Linked DNA regions of Casimicrobium huifangae. The protein of the gene in region 2 interacts with the protein of the main gene of each other region in a pairwise test. Links are inferred from orthologs where the notes say so. Each region holds a gene or a part of one and is shown on either strand. Other genes may lie near its edges.

Region 1 (11,339 bases), 720 kb from region 2 along the record:
CGCGGCGCAGGGCGGTATCGGTGCCTCGCTCGGCAATATGGACGAGGACAACTGGCACTACCACTTCTACGACACCGTCAAGGGCTCCGACTGGCTCGGCGACCAGGATGCCATCGAGTTCATGTGCCGCGAGGCACCGAAGGTCGTCTACGAGCTCGAACACATGGGCATGCCGTTCGACCGTAACCCTGACGGTACGATCTATCAGCGCCCGTTCGGCGGCCACAGCGCCAAGTACGGCGAGAAGCCGGTCCCCCGCGCCTGTGCCGCCGCTGACCGCACGGGTCACGCGATGCTGCACACGCTCTATCAGCAGAACGTCAAGAGCAACACCACGTTCTTTGTCGAATGGATGGCGCTCGACGTCATTCGCGACGCCGAGGGTGATGTGGTCGGCGTCACGGCGCTCGAGATGGAGACGGGCGAAGTTTCGATCTTTCACGCCAAATGCGTGCTGTTTGCCACGGGTGGCGCCGGCCGCATCTTCGCAGCCTCGACCAACGCCTTCATCAACACGGGCGACGGTCTCGGCATGGCAGCACGCGCCGGCATCCCGCTCGAAGACATGGAGTTCTGGCAGTTCCACCCAACTGGCGTACACAACGCGGGCGTGCTGCTGACCGAAGGCTGCCGTGGCGAAGGCGCGATCCTGCGCAACAAGGACGGCGAGCGCTTCATGGAGCGTTACGCGCCCAAGCTCAAGGACCTGGCGCCGCGTGACTTCGTGTCGCGCTGCATGGACCAGGAGATCAAGGAAGGCCGCGGCTGCGGTCCGAACGGCGACTACATCGCGCTCGACCTCACCCACCTCGGCGGCGACACGATCATGAAGCGCCTGCCCTCGGTGCACGAGATCGGCAAGAACTTCGCCAACGTTGACGTCATCAAGGAGCCGATCCCGGTGGTGCCGACCATCCACTATCAGATGGGTGGCATCCCGACCAATATCCACGGCCAGGTTGTCGTTCCCAAGAACGGTAACCCGAACACCGTGGTCAATGGCTTCTACGCCATCGGCGAATGCTCCTGCGTGTCGGTGCACGGCGCCAACCGTCTGGGCACCAACTCGCTGCTCGACCTGCTGGTGTTCGGCCGCGCGGCCGGCAATCATCTGATCGAGACGGCGCTGGCGAGCAAGGCGCACAAGCCGCTGCCGGCCAACGCGGCCGACTACTCGCTCGCACGCATCGCCAAGCTTGATCAGTCGAACAGCGGCGAGTATCCGCAGGACGTAGCCAACGATCTGCGCAAGGCGATGCAGACGCACGCCGGCGTGTTCCGCACGCAGAAGAGCATGGACGAGGGCGTGGTCAAGGTGCTCGCCGTTGCCGAACGCGCGGCCAACCTGTCGCTCAAGGACAAGTCCAAGGTGTTCAACACCGCGCGCATCGAAGCGCTGGAAGTGGCCAACCTGATGGAAGCCGCGAAAGCGACGATGGTCTCGGCTGCCGCACGCAAGGAAAGCCGCGGCGCACACACGGTGGATGACTATGGCGATACGCCCGAGCACCCGCTCGGCCGTAACGACGACGTCTGGATGAAGCACACGCTCTGGTACAGCGAGGGCAACCGCCTCGACTACAAGCCGGTGCAGACCAAACCGCTGACCGTCGACACCATTCCGCTTGCGAAGCGCACGTTCTAACTCAGGATAACGCTGGACCCGATCATGGCTGACAAACGCACATTCGAAATCTATCGCTACGATCCTGACAAGGACGCGAAGCCCTACATGCAGACTTTCGAGATAGAGCTCGAAGGCACTGAGCGCATGCTGCTTGATGCGCTGATGAAGCTGAAGAAGGTGGATGACTCCATCAGCTACCGCCGTTCATGCCGCGAAGGTGTCTGCGGGTCGGATGCGATGAACATCAACGGCAAGAACGGCCTGGCCTGCCTGACCAACATGCAGACGCTGCCGCAAAAGATCACGCTGCGCCCGCTGCCGGGTCTGCCGGTCGTGCGCGACCTGATCGTCGACATGAGCCAGTTCTTCAAGCAGTACCACTCGATCAAGCCCTACATCGTCAATGACACGGTGGCGCCCGAGAAGGAACGCCTGCAGTCACAGGAAGACCGCGAAGAGCTGAACGGCCTCTACGAGTGCATCCTGTGCGCCTGCTGCTCGACAAGTTGTCCGAGTTTCTGGTGGAACCCCGACAAGTTCGTTGGTCCGGCCGGATTGCTCGCCGCCTACCGCTTCATCGCCGACACGCGCGATCAGGTGCGTGAGGAGCGTCTCGACAACCTCGAAGACCCGTACCGCCTGTTCCGCTGCCACACCATCATGAACTGCGTCGATGTCTGTCCGAAGGGGCTCAACCCGACCAAGGCCATCGGCAAGATCAAGGACATGCTGGTCAAGCGCGCTGCCTGATCCAGTCATCATCGCCGGCGATCATGCTCACCGATCTCGAACTCTCAAAACTGCGCTGGCGCTGCCGGCGCGGCTTTCTTGAGAACGACATCATCCTGACCCGTCTGCTCGATCGCCGGGGCGCGAACTTCGCCCCGGACGAGCATGAGCAACTGCTGGCATTGATTTCGCTCGACGACAACGACTTGTGGGAGATCATCGCCGGACGCTCCGACGACTTTCCTGCGGGCTGCAACGGCATGGTCGAAACGCTGCGTCAGACACGCGTCAATCATTAGCCGTATTTTTCGTCCGTACCGCTTTCGCTTTCATCCATACCCAACACTTTCAACACAATAACGGAGCTTGCAATGACCGCCTCCTCGACCGCCACCCTGTCGTTCAGCGACGGCTCGCCCAGCATTGAATTTCCGGTGCTCAAGGGCACCGTGGGCCCTGATGTCGTTGACATCAAGACGCTTTACGGCAAGACCGGCAAGTTCACCTACGACCCGGGTTTCATGTCGACTGCGGCCTGTCGCTCAGCGATTACCTACATCGATGGCGACAAGGGCGAGCTCCTGTATCGCGGCTACCCGATCGAGCAGATCGCAACCAATTGCGACTACCTCGAAACCTGCTACCTGCTGCTGAACGGCGAAATGCCCAACGCTGCGCAAAAGGACGCCTTCGTCAGCAACGTGTCGCACCACACCATGGTGCACGAGCAGATGCAGTTCTTCCTGCGTGGTTTCCGCCGTGACGCGCACCCGATGGCTATCCTGACCGGCATGGTCGGCGCGCTGTCGGCCTTCTACCACGACACGCTCGACATCAATAACGCCGAGCATCGCCACATTGCTGCGATCCGCCTGATCGCCAAGATGCCGACCCTGGTGTCGATGGCGTACAAGTATTCGGCCGGCCAGCCGATGATCTACCCGAAGAACGATCTGTCGTACACCGCGAACTTCATGCGCATGATGTTTGCCACGCCATGCGAGGAATATCAGGTCAACGACGTGCTGGTGCGCGCGCTCGACCGCATCTTCATCCTGCATGCAGATCACGAACAGAACGCATCGACCTCGACGGTTCGCCTTTGTGGATCGTCAGGCACCAACCCGTACGCGGCGATCGCTGCTGGCGTTGCCTGTCTGTGGGGCCCGGCGCATGGTGGCGCGAACGAGGCGGCCCTCTCCATGCTGCTCGACATCCAGAAGAATGGCGGCGTCGAGAAGATCGGCGAGTTCATCACCGCAGTGAAGGACAAGAACTCCAACGTGCGTCTGATGGGCTTCGGCCATCGTGTCTACAAAAACTACGACCCGCGCGCCAAACTGATGCGCGAGACCTGTTATGAGGTGCTCGGCGAACTCGGTCTGCAGAACGACCCGCTGTTCAAGCTCGCGATGGAGCTGGAGAAGATCGCGCTGTCGGACGAATACTTCGTCTCCCGCAAGCTCTATCCGAACGTCGACTTCTATTCCGGCATCGTGCAACGTGCCTTGGGTATCCCGACTTCACTGTTCACGGCAATTTTCGCGCTGGCCCGCACCGTCGGCTGGATCGCGCAACTGAACGAAATGCTGGCCGATCCCGATCAGAAGATCGGCCGCCCACGCCAGCTCTTCACCGGCGCTACGGCTCGCGACGTGATGCCGTTGCATCAGCGGTAGCGCTTGCGCGCTGCGCGCGCAGGACGAGAGGACGACGCTGCGCTAGGACGACGGTGCGCCACTGGGCGCACCTAGGACGCAAGGCATCGTTGGCATCAAACTTCAAACGACAGTAAACAGCAAAGCAACCAGCGAGTGACGGAAACACGTTGACACCTCCTTGCGTCCTAGGCGCGCCAGCGCCGACGTCCTAGCGAAGCGTCGTCTTCTCGTCCTCGCTTCTCCAAAGGAGAAGCGGAAATGATGAACGAACTCCAGCAGACTTCCACTATTTTCGGCGGCAACATGCCGTACATCGAGGAGCAGTACGAAAACTATCTGGCCGATCCGGCATCGGTCGAGCCGAAGTGGCGAGCGTACTTTGACGCCATGCGCGCCGGTGCACAGGATGTTGCCCACCAGCCGGTGATTGACGCCTTCGCCGCGATGGCCAAGTCGCGCAAGGCGGCGACGGCGAGCATCGACGCTACGCTGATGGACAAGCAGCTCGGCGTGATGAAGCTGATCCACGCCTATCGCTTTGTCGGTGGCCGTATTGCCGACATCGATCCGCTCAAGCGCCAGGAAGTCCCGTTCATCAAGGAGCTTGACCACAAGCACTATGGCCTCGCCGACAGCGACCTGGAGACTGAGTTCTCCACTGGCCTGCTGCCGGTGAACGGCCAAAGCCGCGCCAAGCTCAAGGACATCATCGCTACCCTCAAGGCAACGTACTGCCGCTCGGTCGCCGTTGAGTACATGTACATGGCCAATGAGGACGAGCGCGAGTGGCTGCGCAGCCGCATCGAATCGACCTGTCTGAAGCCGAACTACAGTGCCGAGCAGAAGCGGCACATCCTCGAGCGCCTGACGGCGGCCGAAGGCCTTGAGCGCTATCTGCACACCAAGTACATGGGGCAGAAGCGCTTCTCCGGTGAGGGTGGCGACACCATCATTCCGGTGCTCGATCACATGCTGCAGCACGCCGGTGCGGCGGGTGTGCAGGAGACGGTGATCGGCATGGCGCACCGCGGTCGTCTCGGCGTTCTTGTCAACACCTTCGGCAAGCTGCCGAAAGACCTGTTCGCCGAATTCGAAGGCAAGTACGACACCACGCTGTCCGCTGGCGACGTCAAGTATCACAAGGGTTTCTCGAGCGATATCACGACGCCGGGCGGCCCGATGCACATCACGCTGGCGTTCAATCCATCACACCTTGAGATCGTGAACCCGGTGGTGACCGGATCGGTGCGCGCCCGCCAGAATCGTCGTGGCGACAAGAATGGCCGCGAAGTGCTCGGCATCCTGTTGCATGGCGACGCAGCCGTGGCCGGTCAGGGTGTGGTACAGGAGACGCTGGCGCTGTCGCAGACCCGTCACTATGGCACCGGCGGCACCATGCATCTGGTGATCAATAACCAGATCGGTTTCACCACCAGCGACCCGCGCGACTACCGTTCGACCCTTTACTGCACTGACATTGCGAAGATGGCCGAAGTGCCGATCTTCCACGTCAACGCCGACGATCCGGAAGCCTGCCTGCTGGTCACGGAGATCGCGATGGACTACCGCACCATCTTCCACAAGGATGTATTCATCGACCTCGTCTGCTTCCGTCGTCTCGGCCACAACGAGCAGGACGAACCGATGGTGACGCAGCCGCTGATGTACAAAAAAATTCATCAGCATCCGGGCACTCGCAAACTTTACGCCGACAAGCTTGAAGCCGAAGGCGTGATCAAGGCAGGTGAAGGCGATCAGTACGTCACCGCGTTCCGCGATGCGATGGACAAGGGTACGCACACCAACAAGACCATTCTGGCCAACTATGTTGCGCCGTATCAGCAGGACTGGGCTAAGTTCGTCGGTCGCGTCTGGACTGACACTGCGGATACGACCGTTCCGCTGAAGACGCTCAAGGACCTCGCCAAGAAACTCACCACGATGCCGGACGGCTTCACGCTGCATCCGCGGGTGGAAAAGATGATCGGCGACCGCAAGGCAATGGGCGAAGGCAAGCAGCCGCTCGATTGGGGCATGGCCGAAAACCTCGCCTACGCGACGCTGGTGAACGAAGGTACGGGCGTACGCCTCTCTGGCGAGGACTGTGGCCGCGGCACGTTTTCGCATCGTCACGCCGTGTTCCACGACCAGAACCGTGAAAAGTGGGACAGCGGCAGCTACATCCCGCTGCAGCATGTCAATCCGAAGCAGGGCGAATTCACCGTCATTGATTCGATCCTGTCGGAAGAGGCCGTGCTCGGCTTCGAGTATGGCTACTCGACGTCGGAGCCAAACCAGCTCGTGATCTGGGAAGCGCAGTTTGGCGATTTCGCCAATGGCGCGCAGGTTGTGATCGACCAGTTCATCAGCTCCGGTGAAGTGAAGTGGGGCCGCGTCTGCGGCCTGACGCTGCTGCTGCCGCATGGCTACGAAGGCCAGGGCCCTGAGCACTCGTCGGCGCGTCCGGAGCGCTTCCTGCAACTGTGCGCCGAGCACAACATGCAGGTTGTCGTGCCGTCAACACCTGCGCAGTGCTATCACATGCTGCGCCGACAGATGCATCGCGACTGGCGTCGCCCGCTGATCGTGATGACGCCGAAGTCGCTGCTGCGCCACAAGGAAGCCGTCAGCACGCTGGAAGAGCTGGCCGAAGGCAGCTTCCAGACGGTCATTGGCGAGACCGACAAGATCGTCGCCAAGAACGTCAAGCGCGTGGTGGTCTGCTCCGGCAAGGTCTACTACGAACTGCTCGCGCACCGCCGCGAACAGGACATCAAGGATGTCGCGATCATCCGTCTCGAACAGCAGTACCCGTTCCCGCACGACGACTTCAAGGCGCAGCTCAAGAAGTTCCCGAACGCACACGAAATCGTCTGGTGCCAAGAAGAGCCGCAGAATCAGGGCGCGTGGTATCGCCTGATGGCCTACTTCCGCGCGGACATCAAGCCCGAGCAAGTGCTGCTCTATGCCGGCCGTGCGGTCAGCGCCTCCCCCGCAGTGGGCTACCTGTCGAAGCACAACGCGCAGCAGAAGGAGCTCGTCGAGAGTGCCTTCAGCTCCAAGCTTGGCACGGGGCAGATGTTGACGAATCTTTGATTTGTCAGGACGAATGACGAAGGACAAACGCGCTTTGCGTTAGACGAAATCCAAAGAAATGATCCGTAGGGTGGGCACCTTTGCCCACCACCACAAAGTAACCGCGTGGGCAGCGACTGCCCACCCTACGAGAAGAACCTGGAAGAGACTATGTTGATCGAAGTAAAAGTGCCGCAACTCGCCGAAGGCACACCCGAAGGAACCCTTGCAGCGTGGCATGTGAAGGCAGGCGACGCCGTCAAGCGCGACCAGAATCTGTGCGACATCGAAACCGACAAAGTGGTGCTCGAAACCCCGGCGCAGGGCGACGGCGTGCTGGTTGAGATCAAGATTGCGGCGGGCGCTACTGTGACCTCCGGCGTCGTCCTCGGCGTGATTGACACCGAAGCCAAGGCCGGAGCCGCCCCGTCGGCGACCAGTGCCACTGCTGCTGCGGCGCCTGCGGTCGCCGCCCCGGCTGCTGCGGCGACTGCTCCGGCAGCGCCCGGTGCACTGCCCGCGGCGAAAAAGATGATGGCCGATGCCGGTATCGATGCCGCCAGCGTGCAGGGTACGGGCCGCGGTGATCGCATCACCAAGGGTGACGTGATTGCTGCAGTGGAAGCCAAGTCAGCGCCTGCGGCAGCCCCCGCGCCCAAGGCCGCGCCCGTGTCGGCCCCGCCGGTCAACGTGCCGCTCGGCAATCGCCCCGAGCAGCGCGTGGCGATGACCCGTCTGCGCGCACGCGTGGCCGAGCGCCTTGTGCAATCGCAATCCACTGCTGCCATCCTGACCACGTTCAACGAGGTCAACATGAAGCCGGTGATCGACCTGCGCAATGTTTACAAGGACAAGTTCGAGAAAGTGCACGGCGTCAAGCTCGGCTTCATGAGCTTCTTCGTCAAGGCCGCCGTGCACGCGCTGAAGAAATACCCGGTGGTCAACGCGTCGGTCGATGGCAACGACATCGTCTACCACGGCTACTACGACATCGGCATCGCGGTGGGTTCGCCACGCGGCCTGGTGGTGCCGATCCTGCGCGATGTGGATCAAATGAGCATCGCCGACATCGAGAAGCAGATCGCTGACTTCGGCAAGCGCGCGGGAGAAGGCAAGCTCGGCATCGAAGAGCTGACCGGCGGCACCTTCACCATCTCCAACGGGGGCACGTTTGGATCGATGCTGTCAACGCCGATCATCAATCCGCCGCAAAGCGCCATCCTCGGCGTGCATGCGACCAAGGATCGCGCCGTCGTTGAAAACGGCCAGATCGTCATCCGCCCGATGAATTACCTCGCGATGAGCTACGACCACCGCATCATCGACGGCCGCGAAGCAGTGCTGTCGCTGGTCGCGATGAAAGAGGCGCTGGAGGATCCGGCGCGGTTGCTGCTGGATTTGTAATGCTCGTCACGCAGGTGGTGGTGCGCTGCTGACTTGTTTGCATGCAAGTCAAGACGCGACTCATCACCCTCGCAATTGCACTGGCTGCATTAGCCATCGGCTGCCTTATCTACTTCGGTTGGGTGCAGCTTGAGATCGACAAGTGCCTGGACGCAGGCGGACGATGGAATGATCGCGTTCACGCGTGTGAGCGTTGGTGAAGGAAAACACAATGGATCAATTTGACGTAGTGGTGATTGGTGGCGGCCCCGGTGGCTATGTGGCGGCGATTCGCGCTGCACAACTCGGCTTCAAGACCGCCTGCATCGACGAGTGGAAGAACGCCAAGGGCGGCCCGGCGCCGGGCGGCACCTGCACCAATGTGGGCTGCATCCCGTCGAAGGCGCTGTTGCAGTCCTCCGAGCACTACGAACATGCGCTGCATCACTTCGGCGATCACGGCATCACCATCAAGGGTGCGTCGATGGACGTGGCGAAGATGGTGGCCCGCAAGGACGCCGTGGTGAAGCAGAACAACGACGGTATCCTCTACCTGTTCAAAAAGAACAAGGTGACCTTCTTCCACGGTCGCGGTGCGTTTGCCGGTGCGGCGAAGGATGGCGTCTATCAGATCGATGTCAGCGATCCTTCCAGCACCTCGATCGCCGCGAAGCAGGTGATCATCGCCACCGGCTCCAATGCCCGCGCGCTGCCGGGTGTGGCGTTTGACGAGAAGCTGGTGCTGTCGAATGACGGCGCGCTCTCCATCGGCGAAGCGCCGAAGAAGCTTGGTGTGATTGGTGCCGGCGTGATTGGCCTGGAGATGGGCTCGGTCTGGCGTCGCCTTGGCGCGGAAGTGACGGTGCTCGAAGGCTTGCCAAACTTCCTCGGTGCGGTGGACGAACAGATCGCAAAAGAAGCGGCCAAACTGTTCAAGAAGCAGGGCTTCGCGATTCACCTCGGCGTCAAGGTCGGTGCGGTCAAGACGGGCAAGAACGATGTCACCGTCGAGTACACCACGGCGGACGGCAAGGCGGAAACGGCGACCTTCGACAAGCTGATCGTGTCGATCGGCCGCGTGCCGAACACGACAGGCCTCAATGCTGATGCGGCGGGCGTGAAGCTCGACGAGCGCGGCTTCATCGTTGTTGACGGCGACTGCAAGACCAGCGCGCCGAATGTGTGGGCGGTGGGCGACGTGGTGCGTGGCCCGATGCTCGCGCACAAGGCCGAGGAAGAGGGCGTCGCGGTCGCCGAGCGTATGGCAGGCCAGCATCCGCACATCGATTTCAACTGCATCCCGTGGGTGATTTACACCTCGCCGGAGATCGCCTGGGTCGGCCAGACCGAGCAGCAATTGAAGGCAGCGGGCGTCGCCTACAAGGCTGGCAGCTTCCCCTTCCTCGCCAATGGTCGGGCACGGGCGCTCGGCAGCACCGACGGGCTGGTCAAGATTCTGGCCGACGCGAAAACCGACAAAGTGCTCGGCATGCACGTGATCGGCCCGGTCGCCTCGGAGCTGATCGCCGAAGGCGTGATGGCGATGGAGTTTGGTGCGTCCAGCGAAGACATCGCCCGCATCTGCCACGCCCACCCGACGCTGTCGGAAGCGACCAAGGAAGCCGCACTGGCGGTGGACAAGCGGACGCTGAATTTCTAGCGTTGCGTTTACTTCCGTTCGTAGTGAGCTTGTCGAATCACGAACGCAGATCAACTGAGCCCTTCGAAGGGCTCAGGGCGCGCGGGTAGTTGTTTGCTGCAAAACCTGGAAAAAATCTGTCAGGAACGCGGGATCACACTGGATCCTGCGCAACAGCGCGCCGCGCAACGCCTCGCGCAGTTGAACGACGAGCTGCACGCGTTCAAGGACAAACGCGCATCGCTGATGGGCTTGGGGCGAATGTTCACGCGACCACAGCTGCCGCGCGGTGTCTATTTTTTCGGCGGCGTCGGTCGCGGCAAGAGCTTCCTGATGGATGCCTTCTACGCCAGCACGCGCGTTCGTCGCAAGGTGCGCGTGCACTTCCACGCCTTCATGCGCAGCGTGCATGCCGAGCTGCGTGGATTGAAGCATGAGGCCGATCCGCTGGTGGTGGTGGCCGAGCATCTGGCCGAGCGCTACCGGCTGATCTGCTTCGACGAATTTCACGTCAGCGACATCGCCGACGCGATGATCCTCGGGCGTCTGCTGTCGAACTGCCTGGACAACGGCATTGTGTTCGTGATGACGTCCAACTACACGCCCGACCGCCTGTATCCCGATGGATTGCAGCGGCAAAATTTCCTGCCGACCATTGCGCTGATCAAGGACCGGATGGACGTGATCGAGGTGGACAGCGGCGTTGACTACCGCCGCCGCACGCTGGAGCAGGATCACGTGTATCACAGCCCGCTCGGCGCCGCGACCGACGACAAGCTCGCAGCGACATTTGCGCGGCTGGCGACCTCGAAGCCCTCCGCCGAGAAGCACATCACCATTCTCGGCCGCGATGTTGCGGTGCGGCGGCAGGCCGATGGCGTGATCTGGTTTGATTTCGCGGCGCTGTGCGAGACACCACGGTCGCAAAACGACTATCTCGAACTGGCGCAGTCGTATCACACGCTGATCCTGTCCAACGTACCGCTGCTGGCAACGAAGGACAGCAACGTGATCCGCCGCCTGACGTTGCTGGTGGACGTTCTCTACGACCATCGGGTGAAGCTCATCATCAGCGCGGCGGCGTCGCTGGTCGAGATCGCCGCCGTTGATGACGACGTGAAAGACAGCGATACCCGCCGCGTGCTCAGTGAGTTCTCGCGCACTGCGTCGCGCCTGACCGAGATGCAGAGTGCGGAGTACATGAGCGAGCCGCATTTGCCGTCGC
Region 2 (10,932 bases):
GCCGCCAGCTCGATACCCTGCAGCTCAACGCCCGCCGGCACCGCCAGCGCAGGTGCCGCCACGTCATCCAGGCAGATCGTTCGACCGCATTGCGTGCACTGAAAATGGGCGTGAGAATGGGGCTTTTCTGGTCGCGTGAAGGCAAATCGCATCGCCCGCTCAATGCCGGTTGCGCCACCGGCCGTACCTACCCGATGCGCCAGTGAATGCTCGACCAGCCAGTCCAGCACACGATAAAGCGTCACCCGGTCGAGCCCGGTGTCGGCGAGCTGCACCTCAATATCCGCATGCGAAAGCGCGCGGTCCGACGCAATCAGACACGCCAGCACGTTGCGCCGGGCGCCGGTGTTGCGACCACCACTCGTCATCACCAGTCGCCGCGCCAGCATGATTGCCGCCGACGGCAGCGGCACCGGTGCGGGTGCGGGCGGCGTGCTTGCAGGAACGGACGCTGCGGTTGCGGGAGGTGAGCCCATGATTAAATCCTACCAGTTCAGCGCCAAGGCCTCAGCAACGACGGTGCCGGGCGCCTATCAATCTGCCGTCCAGTTCGGGCCACTCATCGTGCAATCCACTGCAACCACTGCCGCGCCGTTGTCCGCCCTCACGCTCGGCCGACCGGATGATTTTCACGTCCATCTGCGCGATGGTGCCGGGCTCGCCTCAGTGGTGCCCTTCACGGCCAGGCAGTTCGGCCGGGCGCTGGTGATGCCCAATCTGAAGCCACCGGTAACGTCGGTGACGATGGCGGCAGGGTATCGCGACCGCATCCTGCAGGCACTTCCGGCGGGCTCGACGTTCGAGCCGCTGATGACGCTATATCTGACTGATCGCACCGCTGTTGACGAGGTGGCGCGAGTGGCCGAATCCGGCTTCGTCAAAGCTTTCAAGTACTACCCGGCGGGCGCCACGACCAATTCCGACTCCGGTGTCACTGCACTCAAAAACGTCTACCCGGTGCTCGATGCCATGCAGCGTCACGGTGTGGTGCTGTGCATTCACGGCGAAGTGACTGATCCTGCCACCGACGTGTTCGACCGCGAGGCGATCTTTGTTGAACACTCGCTGGCACAAGTCGTGCGCGATTTCCCGGCGCTGAAAGTCGTGGTCGAACACATCACCACGCGCGAGGCGGCGGACTTCGTCAGTGCGGCCCCCCCCAACGTCGGTGCCACCATCACGCCGCAGCATCTGCTCTACAACCGCACGTCCATTTTTACCGGCGGTATTCGTCCGCACTTCTACTGCTTGCCCATCCTGAAGCGCGAGACGCACCGGCAGGCGCTGCTGGCCGCTGCGACATCGGGGTCGCCAAAATTCTTTCTCGGCACCGACAGCGCGCCGCACTCGCGCAACAACAAGGAAACCTGCTGCGGCGCGGCCGGCTGCTTCACCTCGCACGCTGCGATTGAGCTTTATGCCGAGGCGTTCGACGCCGCAGGCGCACTGGACAGGCTTGATGCCTTCGCGAGCCGCTTCGGAGCTGAGTTTTATGGCTTGCCGCGCAACGCAGGCACAGTCACCCTGCAACGCGACACCTGGACACCGCCGGAAGAATTTGCGTTTGGCGATGAAACCATCGTGCCGCTCACGCAAGGCCGGACGCTCGCCTGGAAGCTGCTGTAGAAGCGGCTCTGCCGAGACAGCGCCAACTTGACGTAGCGCAGGTCGCGGCCGACCCGCTTCTGCGAGCTACTGCCGTGACGCCAGCGCCCGCACCCCGACGATCACGCCGAGCACCAGCAGCACGATGCCGGCGATCTCGAAGCCACTGGGCGAGCGCTGATAGACCAGATAGGCATAGGCCAGCGCGGCCAGTGTTTCGAACACGATCAATTGCCCGGTCAACGCCGTCGGCGTATTTTTGCTCGCGATATTCCACAGCATGGTGCCTAGCCATGACGCGCAAAAGCCGATCACCGTCATCAGCAGCCAGAACTTGAGCGGCTCCGGCCCTGACAGCGACTGCGCAAAGCGTGGATCGCCAGTGAGGCGCAGCCACAGCAAGGAAAGCGCAAGCCCGACGGCCGCAATCGGCAGCGTGGTGATGCCCTGGGCCGTCGCCCAGGTGGTCGACGTGTGCTGACGATGTGCGTTCAACCAGCGCGCGTTGTGAATTGGATACCAGGTCCACGCTGCATTGGCCACAATGGCCAGTGCCGCGCCTCCCAGATATGCGGTCAGAGCGCCTTCGGCCTGCAGGCGCGCAACCTGATCGGCATTGACACACAGAAGGCCGCCCGCGATCAGCACCAACGATGGCACCAGCCTGGCCCACGAGAAGCGATGCTCGCCGTGGCTGCCCAGATTGGAGACCACCGCAATCACCACCGGCAAGGTACCGATGATCAAGGTCGGCAACGGAGCACCGGCCAGCTGGATCGCCGCCGAGAGCGTGAGGTAATAAATGAAGTTGCCGACGATGGAGAGTTTGGTCGCCAGCCACCAGTCAGCCCGCGTTAGCTGACGCAGCGCTTTGCGCTGCCACCACGCGATCGGCAAGGTCACCAGACCAAAGGCAAAGTAGCGCCCAAACGACAGCAGCGTCGCGGGATAGTCGGGCAGCAACAGCGGCGCCACGAACACCAGTCCCCACATCAGGCCAGCGCCGAGCGCGGCGCCGATGCCGAGTGTCAGGTGCTGTGGGTGCGGGGTGGCCGCAGAAGCGGCATCAGGAGTGGCGGACGAAGAGGACATCGAGTCTATTTTGCCCGACGCTTTGGCCGGCACCGCTGTGACGCCGCTCCGTAAAATCGCCTTCAGTTCAACAGAAAAGGTCACGGAGACTCACATGACGATCAAAACAGTCGGCATCATCGGCGCTGGCACCATGGGCAACGGCATCGCGCAGGCCTGCGCCGTGGCAGGCATCGACGCGTTGATGCTCGATGTCAACCCGGTTGCGCTCGACAAGGGTGTGACCACCATCAGCGGCAGTCTCGACCGTCTGCTCAAGAAGGAAAAAATCACTGCCGAGCAAAAAGCGGCTGCGATGTCGCACGTCAAGACCACCAGCACGATGGCCGATCTTGCCAAGTGTGACTACGTGATCGAAGCCGCGACCGAGAATGAAGGCCTGAAGATCAAAATTCTCAAGGATCTCGACGCGCTGCTGCCGGCCAGCACAATCATTGCGACCAACACCTCGTCAATCTCGATTACGCAACTGGCTGCCGCAACCAAGCGCCCCGACCGTTTCATCGGCATGCACTTCTTCAACCCGGTGCCGATGATGGCGCTGGTCGAGCTGATCCGTGGCCTTGCCACCAGCGACGCGACACTTGCGACGGCGCAGGAACTGGCCAAGGCACTCGGCAAGACGCCGATCACCGTCAAAAACTCGCCCGGATTCGTGGTCAACCGCATCCTGTGCCCGATGATCAATGAGGCAATCTTCTGCCTGCAGGAAGGACTCGCCACGGCCGAAGACATCGACAACGGCATGAAGCTTGGTACCAACCAGCCGATCGGCCCCCTTGCTCTCGCCGACATGATCGGTCTCGACGTGATGATTGCCGTGATGAACGTGTTCTACGAAGGCTTCAACGACCCGAAGTACCGCCCGGCGCCGCTGCTGAAGGAGATGGTCGCGGCGGGTTATCTGGGCCGCAAGACCGGGCGCGGTTTTTACACTTACGCCTAATTCGCGCCGTTCGTGGTGATCCTTTGTCAGGCTCAAGAGTAAACGCGGCACTCACCACTCTGTCCGTTGGTGGTGCCCCTTCGACTTCGCTCAGGGGTAAACGCTGCGCTCATCACTCACTCCGTTCGTGGTGAGCTTGTCGAACCATGAACGTCACTCCCTCTGACAACCACGAGAGCCCCCATGCCCGCTGACAAAAAACTCCGCATCGGCGTCCTCGGCGCCGCCAACATCGCCCGTAACTTCACTGCGGCACTGCGCGGCTCCGACAAGGTTGACGTGTGCGCCGTTGCCAGTCGTGACGCCGCCAAAGCCGCCGCGTTCGCGGCCGAGGTGGGCATCATGCAGTCGTTCGGCAGTTATGAGGCCATGCTGGCGGACCCGTCGATCGAAGCGGTCTACAACCCGCTGCCGAACAACCTGCACGCCGAGTGGACGATCAAGGCGGCTGAAGCCGGCAAGCATGTGCTCTGCGAAAAGCCCTTCGCAGCCAACGCGGCCGAGGCGAAGGCGATGTTTGACGCGGCGAAGCGCAACAACGTGATTGTCGTCGAAGCGTATCCGTATCGCGCGCAGCCGCAGACCATCAAACTCGCGCAGTTGTTGCGTGAGGGTGCGATTGGCAAGGTGCAGTTCGTGCAAGCGTCGTTCGGCTTTCCATTGGCGATGGGTAGCAATATCCGCTGGGACCCTGCACTCGCGGGCGGCGCGCTGATGGACGCCGGCAGCTATCCGGTCAGCCTGGTGCGCATGATCGCTGACGAACGGCCGGTGCGGGCGCATGCGATGGCGCGCTTTGCCGAGGGCGCGAGCGGTGGTACCGGTGTTGATCGCACGCTGTTGGGCACGCTGGATTTTCCGGGCGGTGCGCTGGCGCAGATCGCCTGCAGCTTCGGCACCTCGCGGCACCGCACCGCGCTGATCGTCGGCGATGCCGGCACCATCGAGACCACGTTCTACAACGACACCTCGGACAAGCTGCCGCCGACGCTGGTCATCCGTCGTGGCATTGCGCTCGATGCACCGCGCGAGACGATCGTGTGTGACGCAGCCGCCGGCTTCCGCGCTCAGGGCGAGGCCTTCCACGATCTGCTGCGCCATGGCTGGTCGCAATGGCCGGGCGCCACGCCCGACGAGACGCTCGACATCATGCTGGCGATTGATGCACTGGCGGCTAGCGCGCGTAGCGGCAGCGCGGTCTCCATCGTAGCCTGACCGTTTTCCAGAGCGCCGGCTTGAGGGTGACTTTCGCCGAGAACGACGGCTTCGTCATCCAACGTCAGCGCTGCGACGACAGACATACAGCTTTTTGCTGTGTAGTCCATGGAATATGGGCTCAGCGCGCAAATCGCCGCATATTGACATTTGCCTATTTTTCGCTTTTAGCCCTTATTAAATAAGGATTTCAGCGAAAAGCTGTTACTTCAAATGAGCTGTGCATACGTCGCGTCCAGCCGTGACTTGAGGTAGTCAGCACCAGTGGTTGGCCGATATCGCGCCGGGCGTTCAGGCGTGGCGCAACTGGGCAGGCAGCTCACTACCGCATCGGGATTGGGATCCAGAAAGAACGCCACGGAAAAGCGCTCACGACCGACCGGATTGACCACACGGTGCGGCGTCGACACATAGACATCGTTAGTCCAGCGCATCAGGCAATCGCCAATGTTGCAGATCAGGGCACCGGGGATGGACGGTGGCGAAACCCACTGCCCATCCCGCGTACGCACTTCCAGCCCGCCGGCATCGTCGGTCGCCAGCAGCGTGAGATTGCCGTAGTCGGTGTGCTCGCCCGCACCCGTCTGGCCCGGTTCAAAGCGGTCGGGACGCGGCGGATAGTGCAGCAGACGCAAGGTTGCCAGCGGCTGATCAAGTTTGTCGTCGAAGAAGTTTTCGGCAGCACCAAGGTCGTATGCCAGCGCCCGATGCAGGCGCATGCCCAGACGGTGACAGGCGTCGAAGTACGCGAGCATCGTCGCCCGAAAGCCGGGCAATTGCTGCTTGCCCGGCCACACGTTGACGCCGCGAAACGGTTTGCACGCAATCACATCCGGGTGGTCCGCCGGCAAATCCCAACCGATGTTGAACGCTTCCTTCACATCGCCGGGCTTGCTCGCGTCCAGCCGCTCTTCGCCGAGCGCCACGTAGCCACGATTGTTGCCCGTACGCTTGATGGACAGTGCGGCCTTTGTGTCCGGGTCGGTCGCGAAAAACCGTTGCGCTTGCGCAAAGACGGCGTCGGTCATTGTCGGCGCGATGCCGTGTCCGGTGATGACGAAGAACCCGGTGTCACGTGCAGCTGCGCCAAGGGCACGACCGAGGCTCGCATGGTCCGCGAAACCGGCGATGTCGATCAGTGGAATCTCAGGCAATGTGCTCGCCCCGATTCACGCTTGCCGACCCCGCCTCCGCGGGAGAGAAGCCAGACAAGGAGGCAGACACATCTAGCGCACCCACTGCATCGCTTCCTGCTTCTCCATCCACTCTTCCTCCAGCGCATCGACCTTGGCCGCAAGCTCACCGCGTTCGCGTGTCTTGTCGCCGAGCGACGGAGCGTTTTCCTGCGCGTAAGCGGCTTCGCTCGCGAGCCATGCGTCTAGCGCGTCGCGCGCACCGGTAAGCTTGGCCAGCTCCTTTTCGATGGCGTCGATGCGCTTCTGGATCGGTTTGCGCAGGTTGGCGAGGCGTTGCCGCTCCTCGGCCTCGGCGCGTTTGTCGTCCTTGCGTGACGGTGCGGAATCGCCGCCCGCTGGTTTGGCGCGCTGCTCGCGCAACCAGTCGCGATAGTCGTCGAGATCGCCTTCGAACGGCGCCACCCGATGATTCGCCACCAGCCAGAGCTCGTCGCAGCAGGCACGCAGGATGTGCCGGTCATGCGCCACGACCACCAGTGCGCCCTCATAGTCCTGCAGCGCCAGCGTTAGCGCCTGCCGCATCTCGATGTCGAGGTGATTGGTCGGCTCGTCGAGCAGCAGCAGGTTCGGTCGCTCGTAGACCAGCATCGCGAGCACCAGTCGCGCCTTCTCACCGCCGGAGAACACACCCACTTTTTCGCCCACGCGATCGCCACGAAAGTCGAAGCCGCCGAGGAAGTTGCGAATGTCCTGATCGCGAGCGCGCGGGTAGCCACGCTCCTCAACAAGCTTCTTGTCGAGCTGGTCGAGATGCCAGAACGGCGTCTCATCTGTGCGCAACTGCTCCAGCTGGTGCTGCGCGAAGTACGCGATCTTGAGATGCTGGCCCTCGATGCGTTCGCCGGCGAGTGGCGCAAGCGCGCCCGCCAGCGCCTTGACCAGCGTGGACTTGCCGGCACCATTGCGGCCGAGCAAGCCGATGCGCGAGTTCGGCAATATCGAAAAGCTCACGCGGTCGAGGATGACCTTCTGCGCCTCGCCTTCGCCGTAGCCCAGTTTCATGTCGGCGAACTTGAGCAACTGGCGTGGTTCGCCCTCGGGCTTCTTGAACTCGAAGGTGAACGGTGAATCCACGTGCGCCGGCGCGATGCGTTCGAGCTTTTCAAGGGCCTTGATACGGCTCTGCGCCTGCGCCGCTTTGGTCGCTTTCGCCTTGAAGCGCGTGATGAAGGATTCGAGATGCTTGATAGTGCGCTGCTGCTTCTCGAACGCCGATTGCTGCACCGAAAGCTCGGTCGCGCGCTGTTCCTCGAACGAGGCGTAGTTGCCGGTGTAGAGCTTCAGCTTGGAGCCAGCATCGCCCGCGGAGGTGTCAAAGTAGAGAATCTGATCGGCCACACGATCAATGAAGTCGCGGTCATGGGTGATCACCAGTAGTGTGCCCGGGTAGCGAGCCAGCCAGTCCTCCAGCCACATCACGGCGTCGAGGTCCAGATGGTTGGTCGGCTCGTCGAGCAACAGCAGATCACTGCGACACATCAGCGCCTGCGCAAGGTTGAGGCGCATGCGCCAGCCGCCGGAGAATGTCGTCACTGCGCGCGACTGCATGTCGTGCTCAAAGCCGAGCCCCGCCAGCAGCTCGGCCGCACGCGCAGGCGCTGCGTAGCCGCCAATCGTCTCCATCCGCGCGTACAGGTGCGCCAGCTCCTCGCCATGCTTCGCGGCGTCCGGGTTCGGATGCTCGGTCTCGCGCGCGATGGCGATCTCCAGCTCGCGCAATTCGACGTCGCCATCAAGCGCGTATTCGAGCGCCGTGCGATCCGAGGGCGGCGTCTCCTGCGCCACATGCGCGATCACCCAACCATTGGGCATCGCGATATCACCGCGCTCGGCGTGCAACTGCCCACGTAACGCCGCGAACAAGGTGGATTTGCCAGCGCCATTGGCGCCAATGATCCCGACCTTGCGGCCGGGGTTGATGGTGATGTTGGCGCGGTCGATGAGCGGCGTACTGCCGCGGGCAAGAATCAGGTCGATAAGGCGAAGCATGGCGTAATTTTGCCGTGGCGAAGGCAATTCGCCCGGGGCTTGGCCCCGGAGCCCCGTTTCACCGTTCGTGGTGGGCGCGTCGAACCACGGGCCGTGGTGCGTAGGGCGGGCACTGCCCGCCGCAAGCTGATACCAGCCAAACTTGTTCTTCGGGGAGATGGTTGGTTTGCCGCCAGCGCGCTCGTGCCGCGCGTGGCAGTAACTTTCTTTTGCTTCGCCAAAAGAAAGTCACCAAAGAAAAGGCGACCCCAGGCGATTCGCTGTTTCCCTGCGGTGCTCGCAACGCGCGGGACCCGCACAAATCGCCCGAAAGTTGCGCTGCACGCAACCAGTGGGCTCATGGTGCGGGTCTACGACCGCGCGTTGCTCCGCTCCTCGGGGCGAATCCATGGGGACCCCTTGGAACCGATACTTACTTGATCGCTTCGCGATAGAGCACGGGAACCCGGATGCAAGCATCCGGGCTACGCCACTAAAGTGCGGTGCTATCGACGGAATATGTCAGCCTCACCTTGATTTGCAATTGGATCTCCAACGACGAGCTTCGCGCTCTCGAATTTGTAGGGAAAGAAAACCACAACGGAATAGTTGTCACGGTGATTCAGCGACACCGCGATCGCATCAGACTTGGCGCCCGTTCCCGGCAAGTTGATTCTTACGTCATACACAAGCGCTGTTGCCTTGTACGCACCCGACTTTGCGCCGGAAACGAAGACTTTTTTCAACTGCCGAATCAAGTCAGACGACGGCGGACGTTCACGCGAGTCATAACCGGACACCGCAACCGTCTTGCCGTTTTTGTCCATCGCATATCCGTACGGAAAAAATTCGCGGTGCTGTTGCAACATCTTTTCAGCAAATGGCAACGCCGCATCAAGCAAGGCCTCTGCTTCTTTCTTGGCAACACTCAAGCCTTGCGCGTCGGCGAGTAACGGCAAGACGAGAAACAACAAGGGCCATCGCCAAAAAATCTGTCTCAACATTTATTGCTGCGCACTCAGAAGCTCCATTTGGATACTCGCGTCAAGATTACCGCCCCATCGCGAAGCGATCAAGCTTCGGTTCGACAGGGGCCCCATGGATTCGCCCCGAGGAGCGGAGCAACGCGCGGTCGTAGACCCGCACCATGAGCCCACTGCGCGCAGACTTGCGCGCCCTCGGGCGATTTGTGCGGGTCCCGCGCGTTGCGAGCACCGCAGGAAACAGCGAATCGCCTGGGGTCGCCTTTCTTTGGTTACTTTCTTTGGCGAAGCAAAGAAAGTGACTGCCCTGCGGCATGAGCAGCTCGTCGCAAAGAGCAAACTTCATTTCACCGTCACCCTCTCCCTAGCCCTCTCCCCTCAAGGGCGAGGGGACAAACTGCGTTCATGGTTCGACAAGCTCACCACGAACGGACATTTGTGCTTCGCGTGGCGTACGCGCTTGATCCTCTGCGGCGCCGAGGAAGACGCCCTCGCGGGCGTCATAGCGCAAAGTCGTAATCAATAATCAACGGCGCGTGGTCGGAGAACTTCTCTTCGAGATAGATCTGCGCCTTTTTCGCAGTAGCCGCAATCCCTGGCGTGGCGATCTGATAGTCGAGCCGCCACCCCACGTTGTTGGCGTAGGCATTGCCGCGGTTGCTCCACCACGTGTATTGCTCGGCGCGCTGGTCGAGAGTGCGGAAGACATCGACGAAGCCAATTTCGTCGAACACGTGGGTCAGCCACTCGCGTTCGTGCGGCAGGAAGCCTGAGTTCTTCTTGTTGCTCTTGTAGTTCTTGAGGTCGATTTCCTTGTGCGCGATATTGAAGTCGCCGCAGATCACTACCTCCTTGCCGCGCTTGCGTAGCGCCCGCAGATGCTTCGGGAACTCCACCAGAAAGCGGTCCTTGCTGGCCTGCCGCTCAGGCCCGGCGGCGCCCGAGGGCAGGTAGAGCGAGACGACGGCAACATGGCCGAAATCGGCTTCGAGGTAGCGGCCTTCACGGTCGAACTCACCGACGCCAAATTCCTTGATGACATTCACGGGTTTCTGTTTCGACCACAGCGCGGTGCCGGCGTAGCCTTTCTTTTCGGCCGGATGGAAGTGTCCGTGGCTCTTCTTTGGTCGCAGCAACTCTTCCGGTACGTCCTCGGTGTTGGCCTTCATTTCCTGCAGGCAGAACACGTCCCAGCCACGCAGGCTGTTCATCCAGTTGGCGAGGCCCTTGTTGTTGGCGGAGCGGATGCCGTTGGCATTGAGGGTGACGATGCGCATGGATTTGCTGGCCTTGCGTCGCAGGACGCGAGAAAATACGGTGTTCCCCATTTTCCATGAACGGCGCCATTTGGGCGCGGTTCACGTCTGCCTGAAAGGAAAGCATTTGCCCATGACCGCAACCACGCCCGACTCCCGCTCGCCCGACGCCTTCCGCCAAGACTTCCTCCGCTTCGCACTTGCCTGCGACGTGCTCCGCTTTGGTGAATTCAAGACCAAATCCGGCCGCCTGTCGCCGTACTTTTTCAACAGCGGTTTGTTCAATACCGGCGAGTCATTGCACCGGCTTGGCCGCTACTACGCCGATGCCGCGCTGGCGTCGGGCGTGGCCTTCGACATGACCTTCGGCCCGGCGTACAAGGGGATTCCGCTGGTATCGGCACTGGCCATCGGACTTGCCGAAAAAGGTCACAATTTGCCGTATTCGTTCAACCGCAAAGAGGCCAAGGACCACGGCGAAGGCGGCTTGATCGTCGGCGCGCCGCTCAAGGGGCGGGTGCTGATTGTGGACGACGTAATCACCGCCGGCACCAGCGTGCGCGAGTCAGTCGCCATCATTCGCGCGGCGGGCGCCGAACCGGCGGGCGTGCTGATCATGCTCGACCGCATGGAGCGTGGCACTGGCACACTCTCTGCAGTACAGGAGGTTG

The links.
Region 1: the proteins of FKL89_RS03830 (region 2) and FKL89_RS07240 interact in binary tests that used the Escherichia coli proteins (3 or more experiments, as listed by UniProt). The link is inferred for Casimicrobium huifangae from one-to-one orthologs.

Annotation. Positions count from the first base shown.
Region 1 is NZ_CP041352.1:1,564,105-1,575,443, forward strand. What follows is about bases 3,966-7,313. They hold FKL89_RS07240 (2-oxoglutarate dehydrogenase E1 component), read left to right. Parts: upstream 3,966-4,275; coding sequence 4,276-7,113; downstream 7,114-7,313. Other genes in these bases: gltA (citrate synthase), read left to right, coding at 3,966-4,035; odhB (2-oxoglutarate dehydrogenase complex dihydrolipoyllysine-residue succinyltransferase), read left to right, coding at 7,264-7,313. Outside these bases: sdhA (succinate dehydrogenase flavoprotein subunit), read left to right, coding at 1-1,645; FKL89_RS07225 (succinate dehydrogenase iron-sulfur subunit), read left to right, coding at 1,670-2,377; FKL89_RS07230 (FAD assembly factor SdhE), read left to right, coding at 2,401-2,655; more of gltA, read left to right, coding at 2,728-3,965; more of odhB, read left to right, coding at 7,314-8,496; lpdA (dihydrolipoyl dehydrogenase), read left to right, coding at 8,708-10,135; cell division protein ZapE, read left to right, coding at 10,229-11,339. UniProt on the Escherichia coli protein: E1 component of the 2-oxoglutarate dehydrogenase (OGDH) complex which catalyzes the decarboxylation of 2-oxoglutarate, the first step in the conversion of 2-oxoglutarate to succinyl-CoA and CO(2).
Region 2 is NZ_CP041352.1:847,015-857,946, reverse strand. Bases 5,565-8,505 are described here. They hold FKL89_RS03830 (ATP-binding cassette domain-containing protein), read right to left. Parts: upstream 8,044-8,505; coding sequence 6,085-8,043; downstream 5,565-6,084. Other genes in these bases: FKL89_RS03835 (isopenicillin N synthase family dioxygenase), read right to left, coding at 5,565-6,012. In the rest of the region: FKL89_RS03860 (Fur family transcriptional regulator), read right to left, coding at 1-476; pyrC (dihydroorotase), read left to right, coding at 475-1,626; FKL89_RS03850 (DMT family transporter), read right to left, coding at 1,693-2,697; FKL89_RS03845 (3-hydroxybutyryl-CoA dehydrogenase), read left to right, coding at 2,792-3,643; FKL89_RS03840 (Gfo/Idh/MocA family protein), read left to right, coding at 3,827-4,858; more of FKL89_RS03835, read right to left, coding at 5,068-5,564; FKL89_RS03825 (hypothetical protein), read right to left, coding at 8,529-8,996; FKL89_RS03820 (exodeoxyribonuclease III), read right to left, coding at 9,506-10,282; pyrE (orotate phosphoribosyltransferase), read left to right, coding at 10,395-10,932. UniProt on the Escherichia coli protein: Genetic data indicate it may be involved in ribosome assembly or function.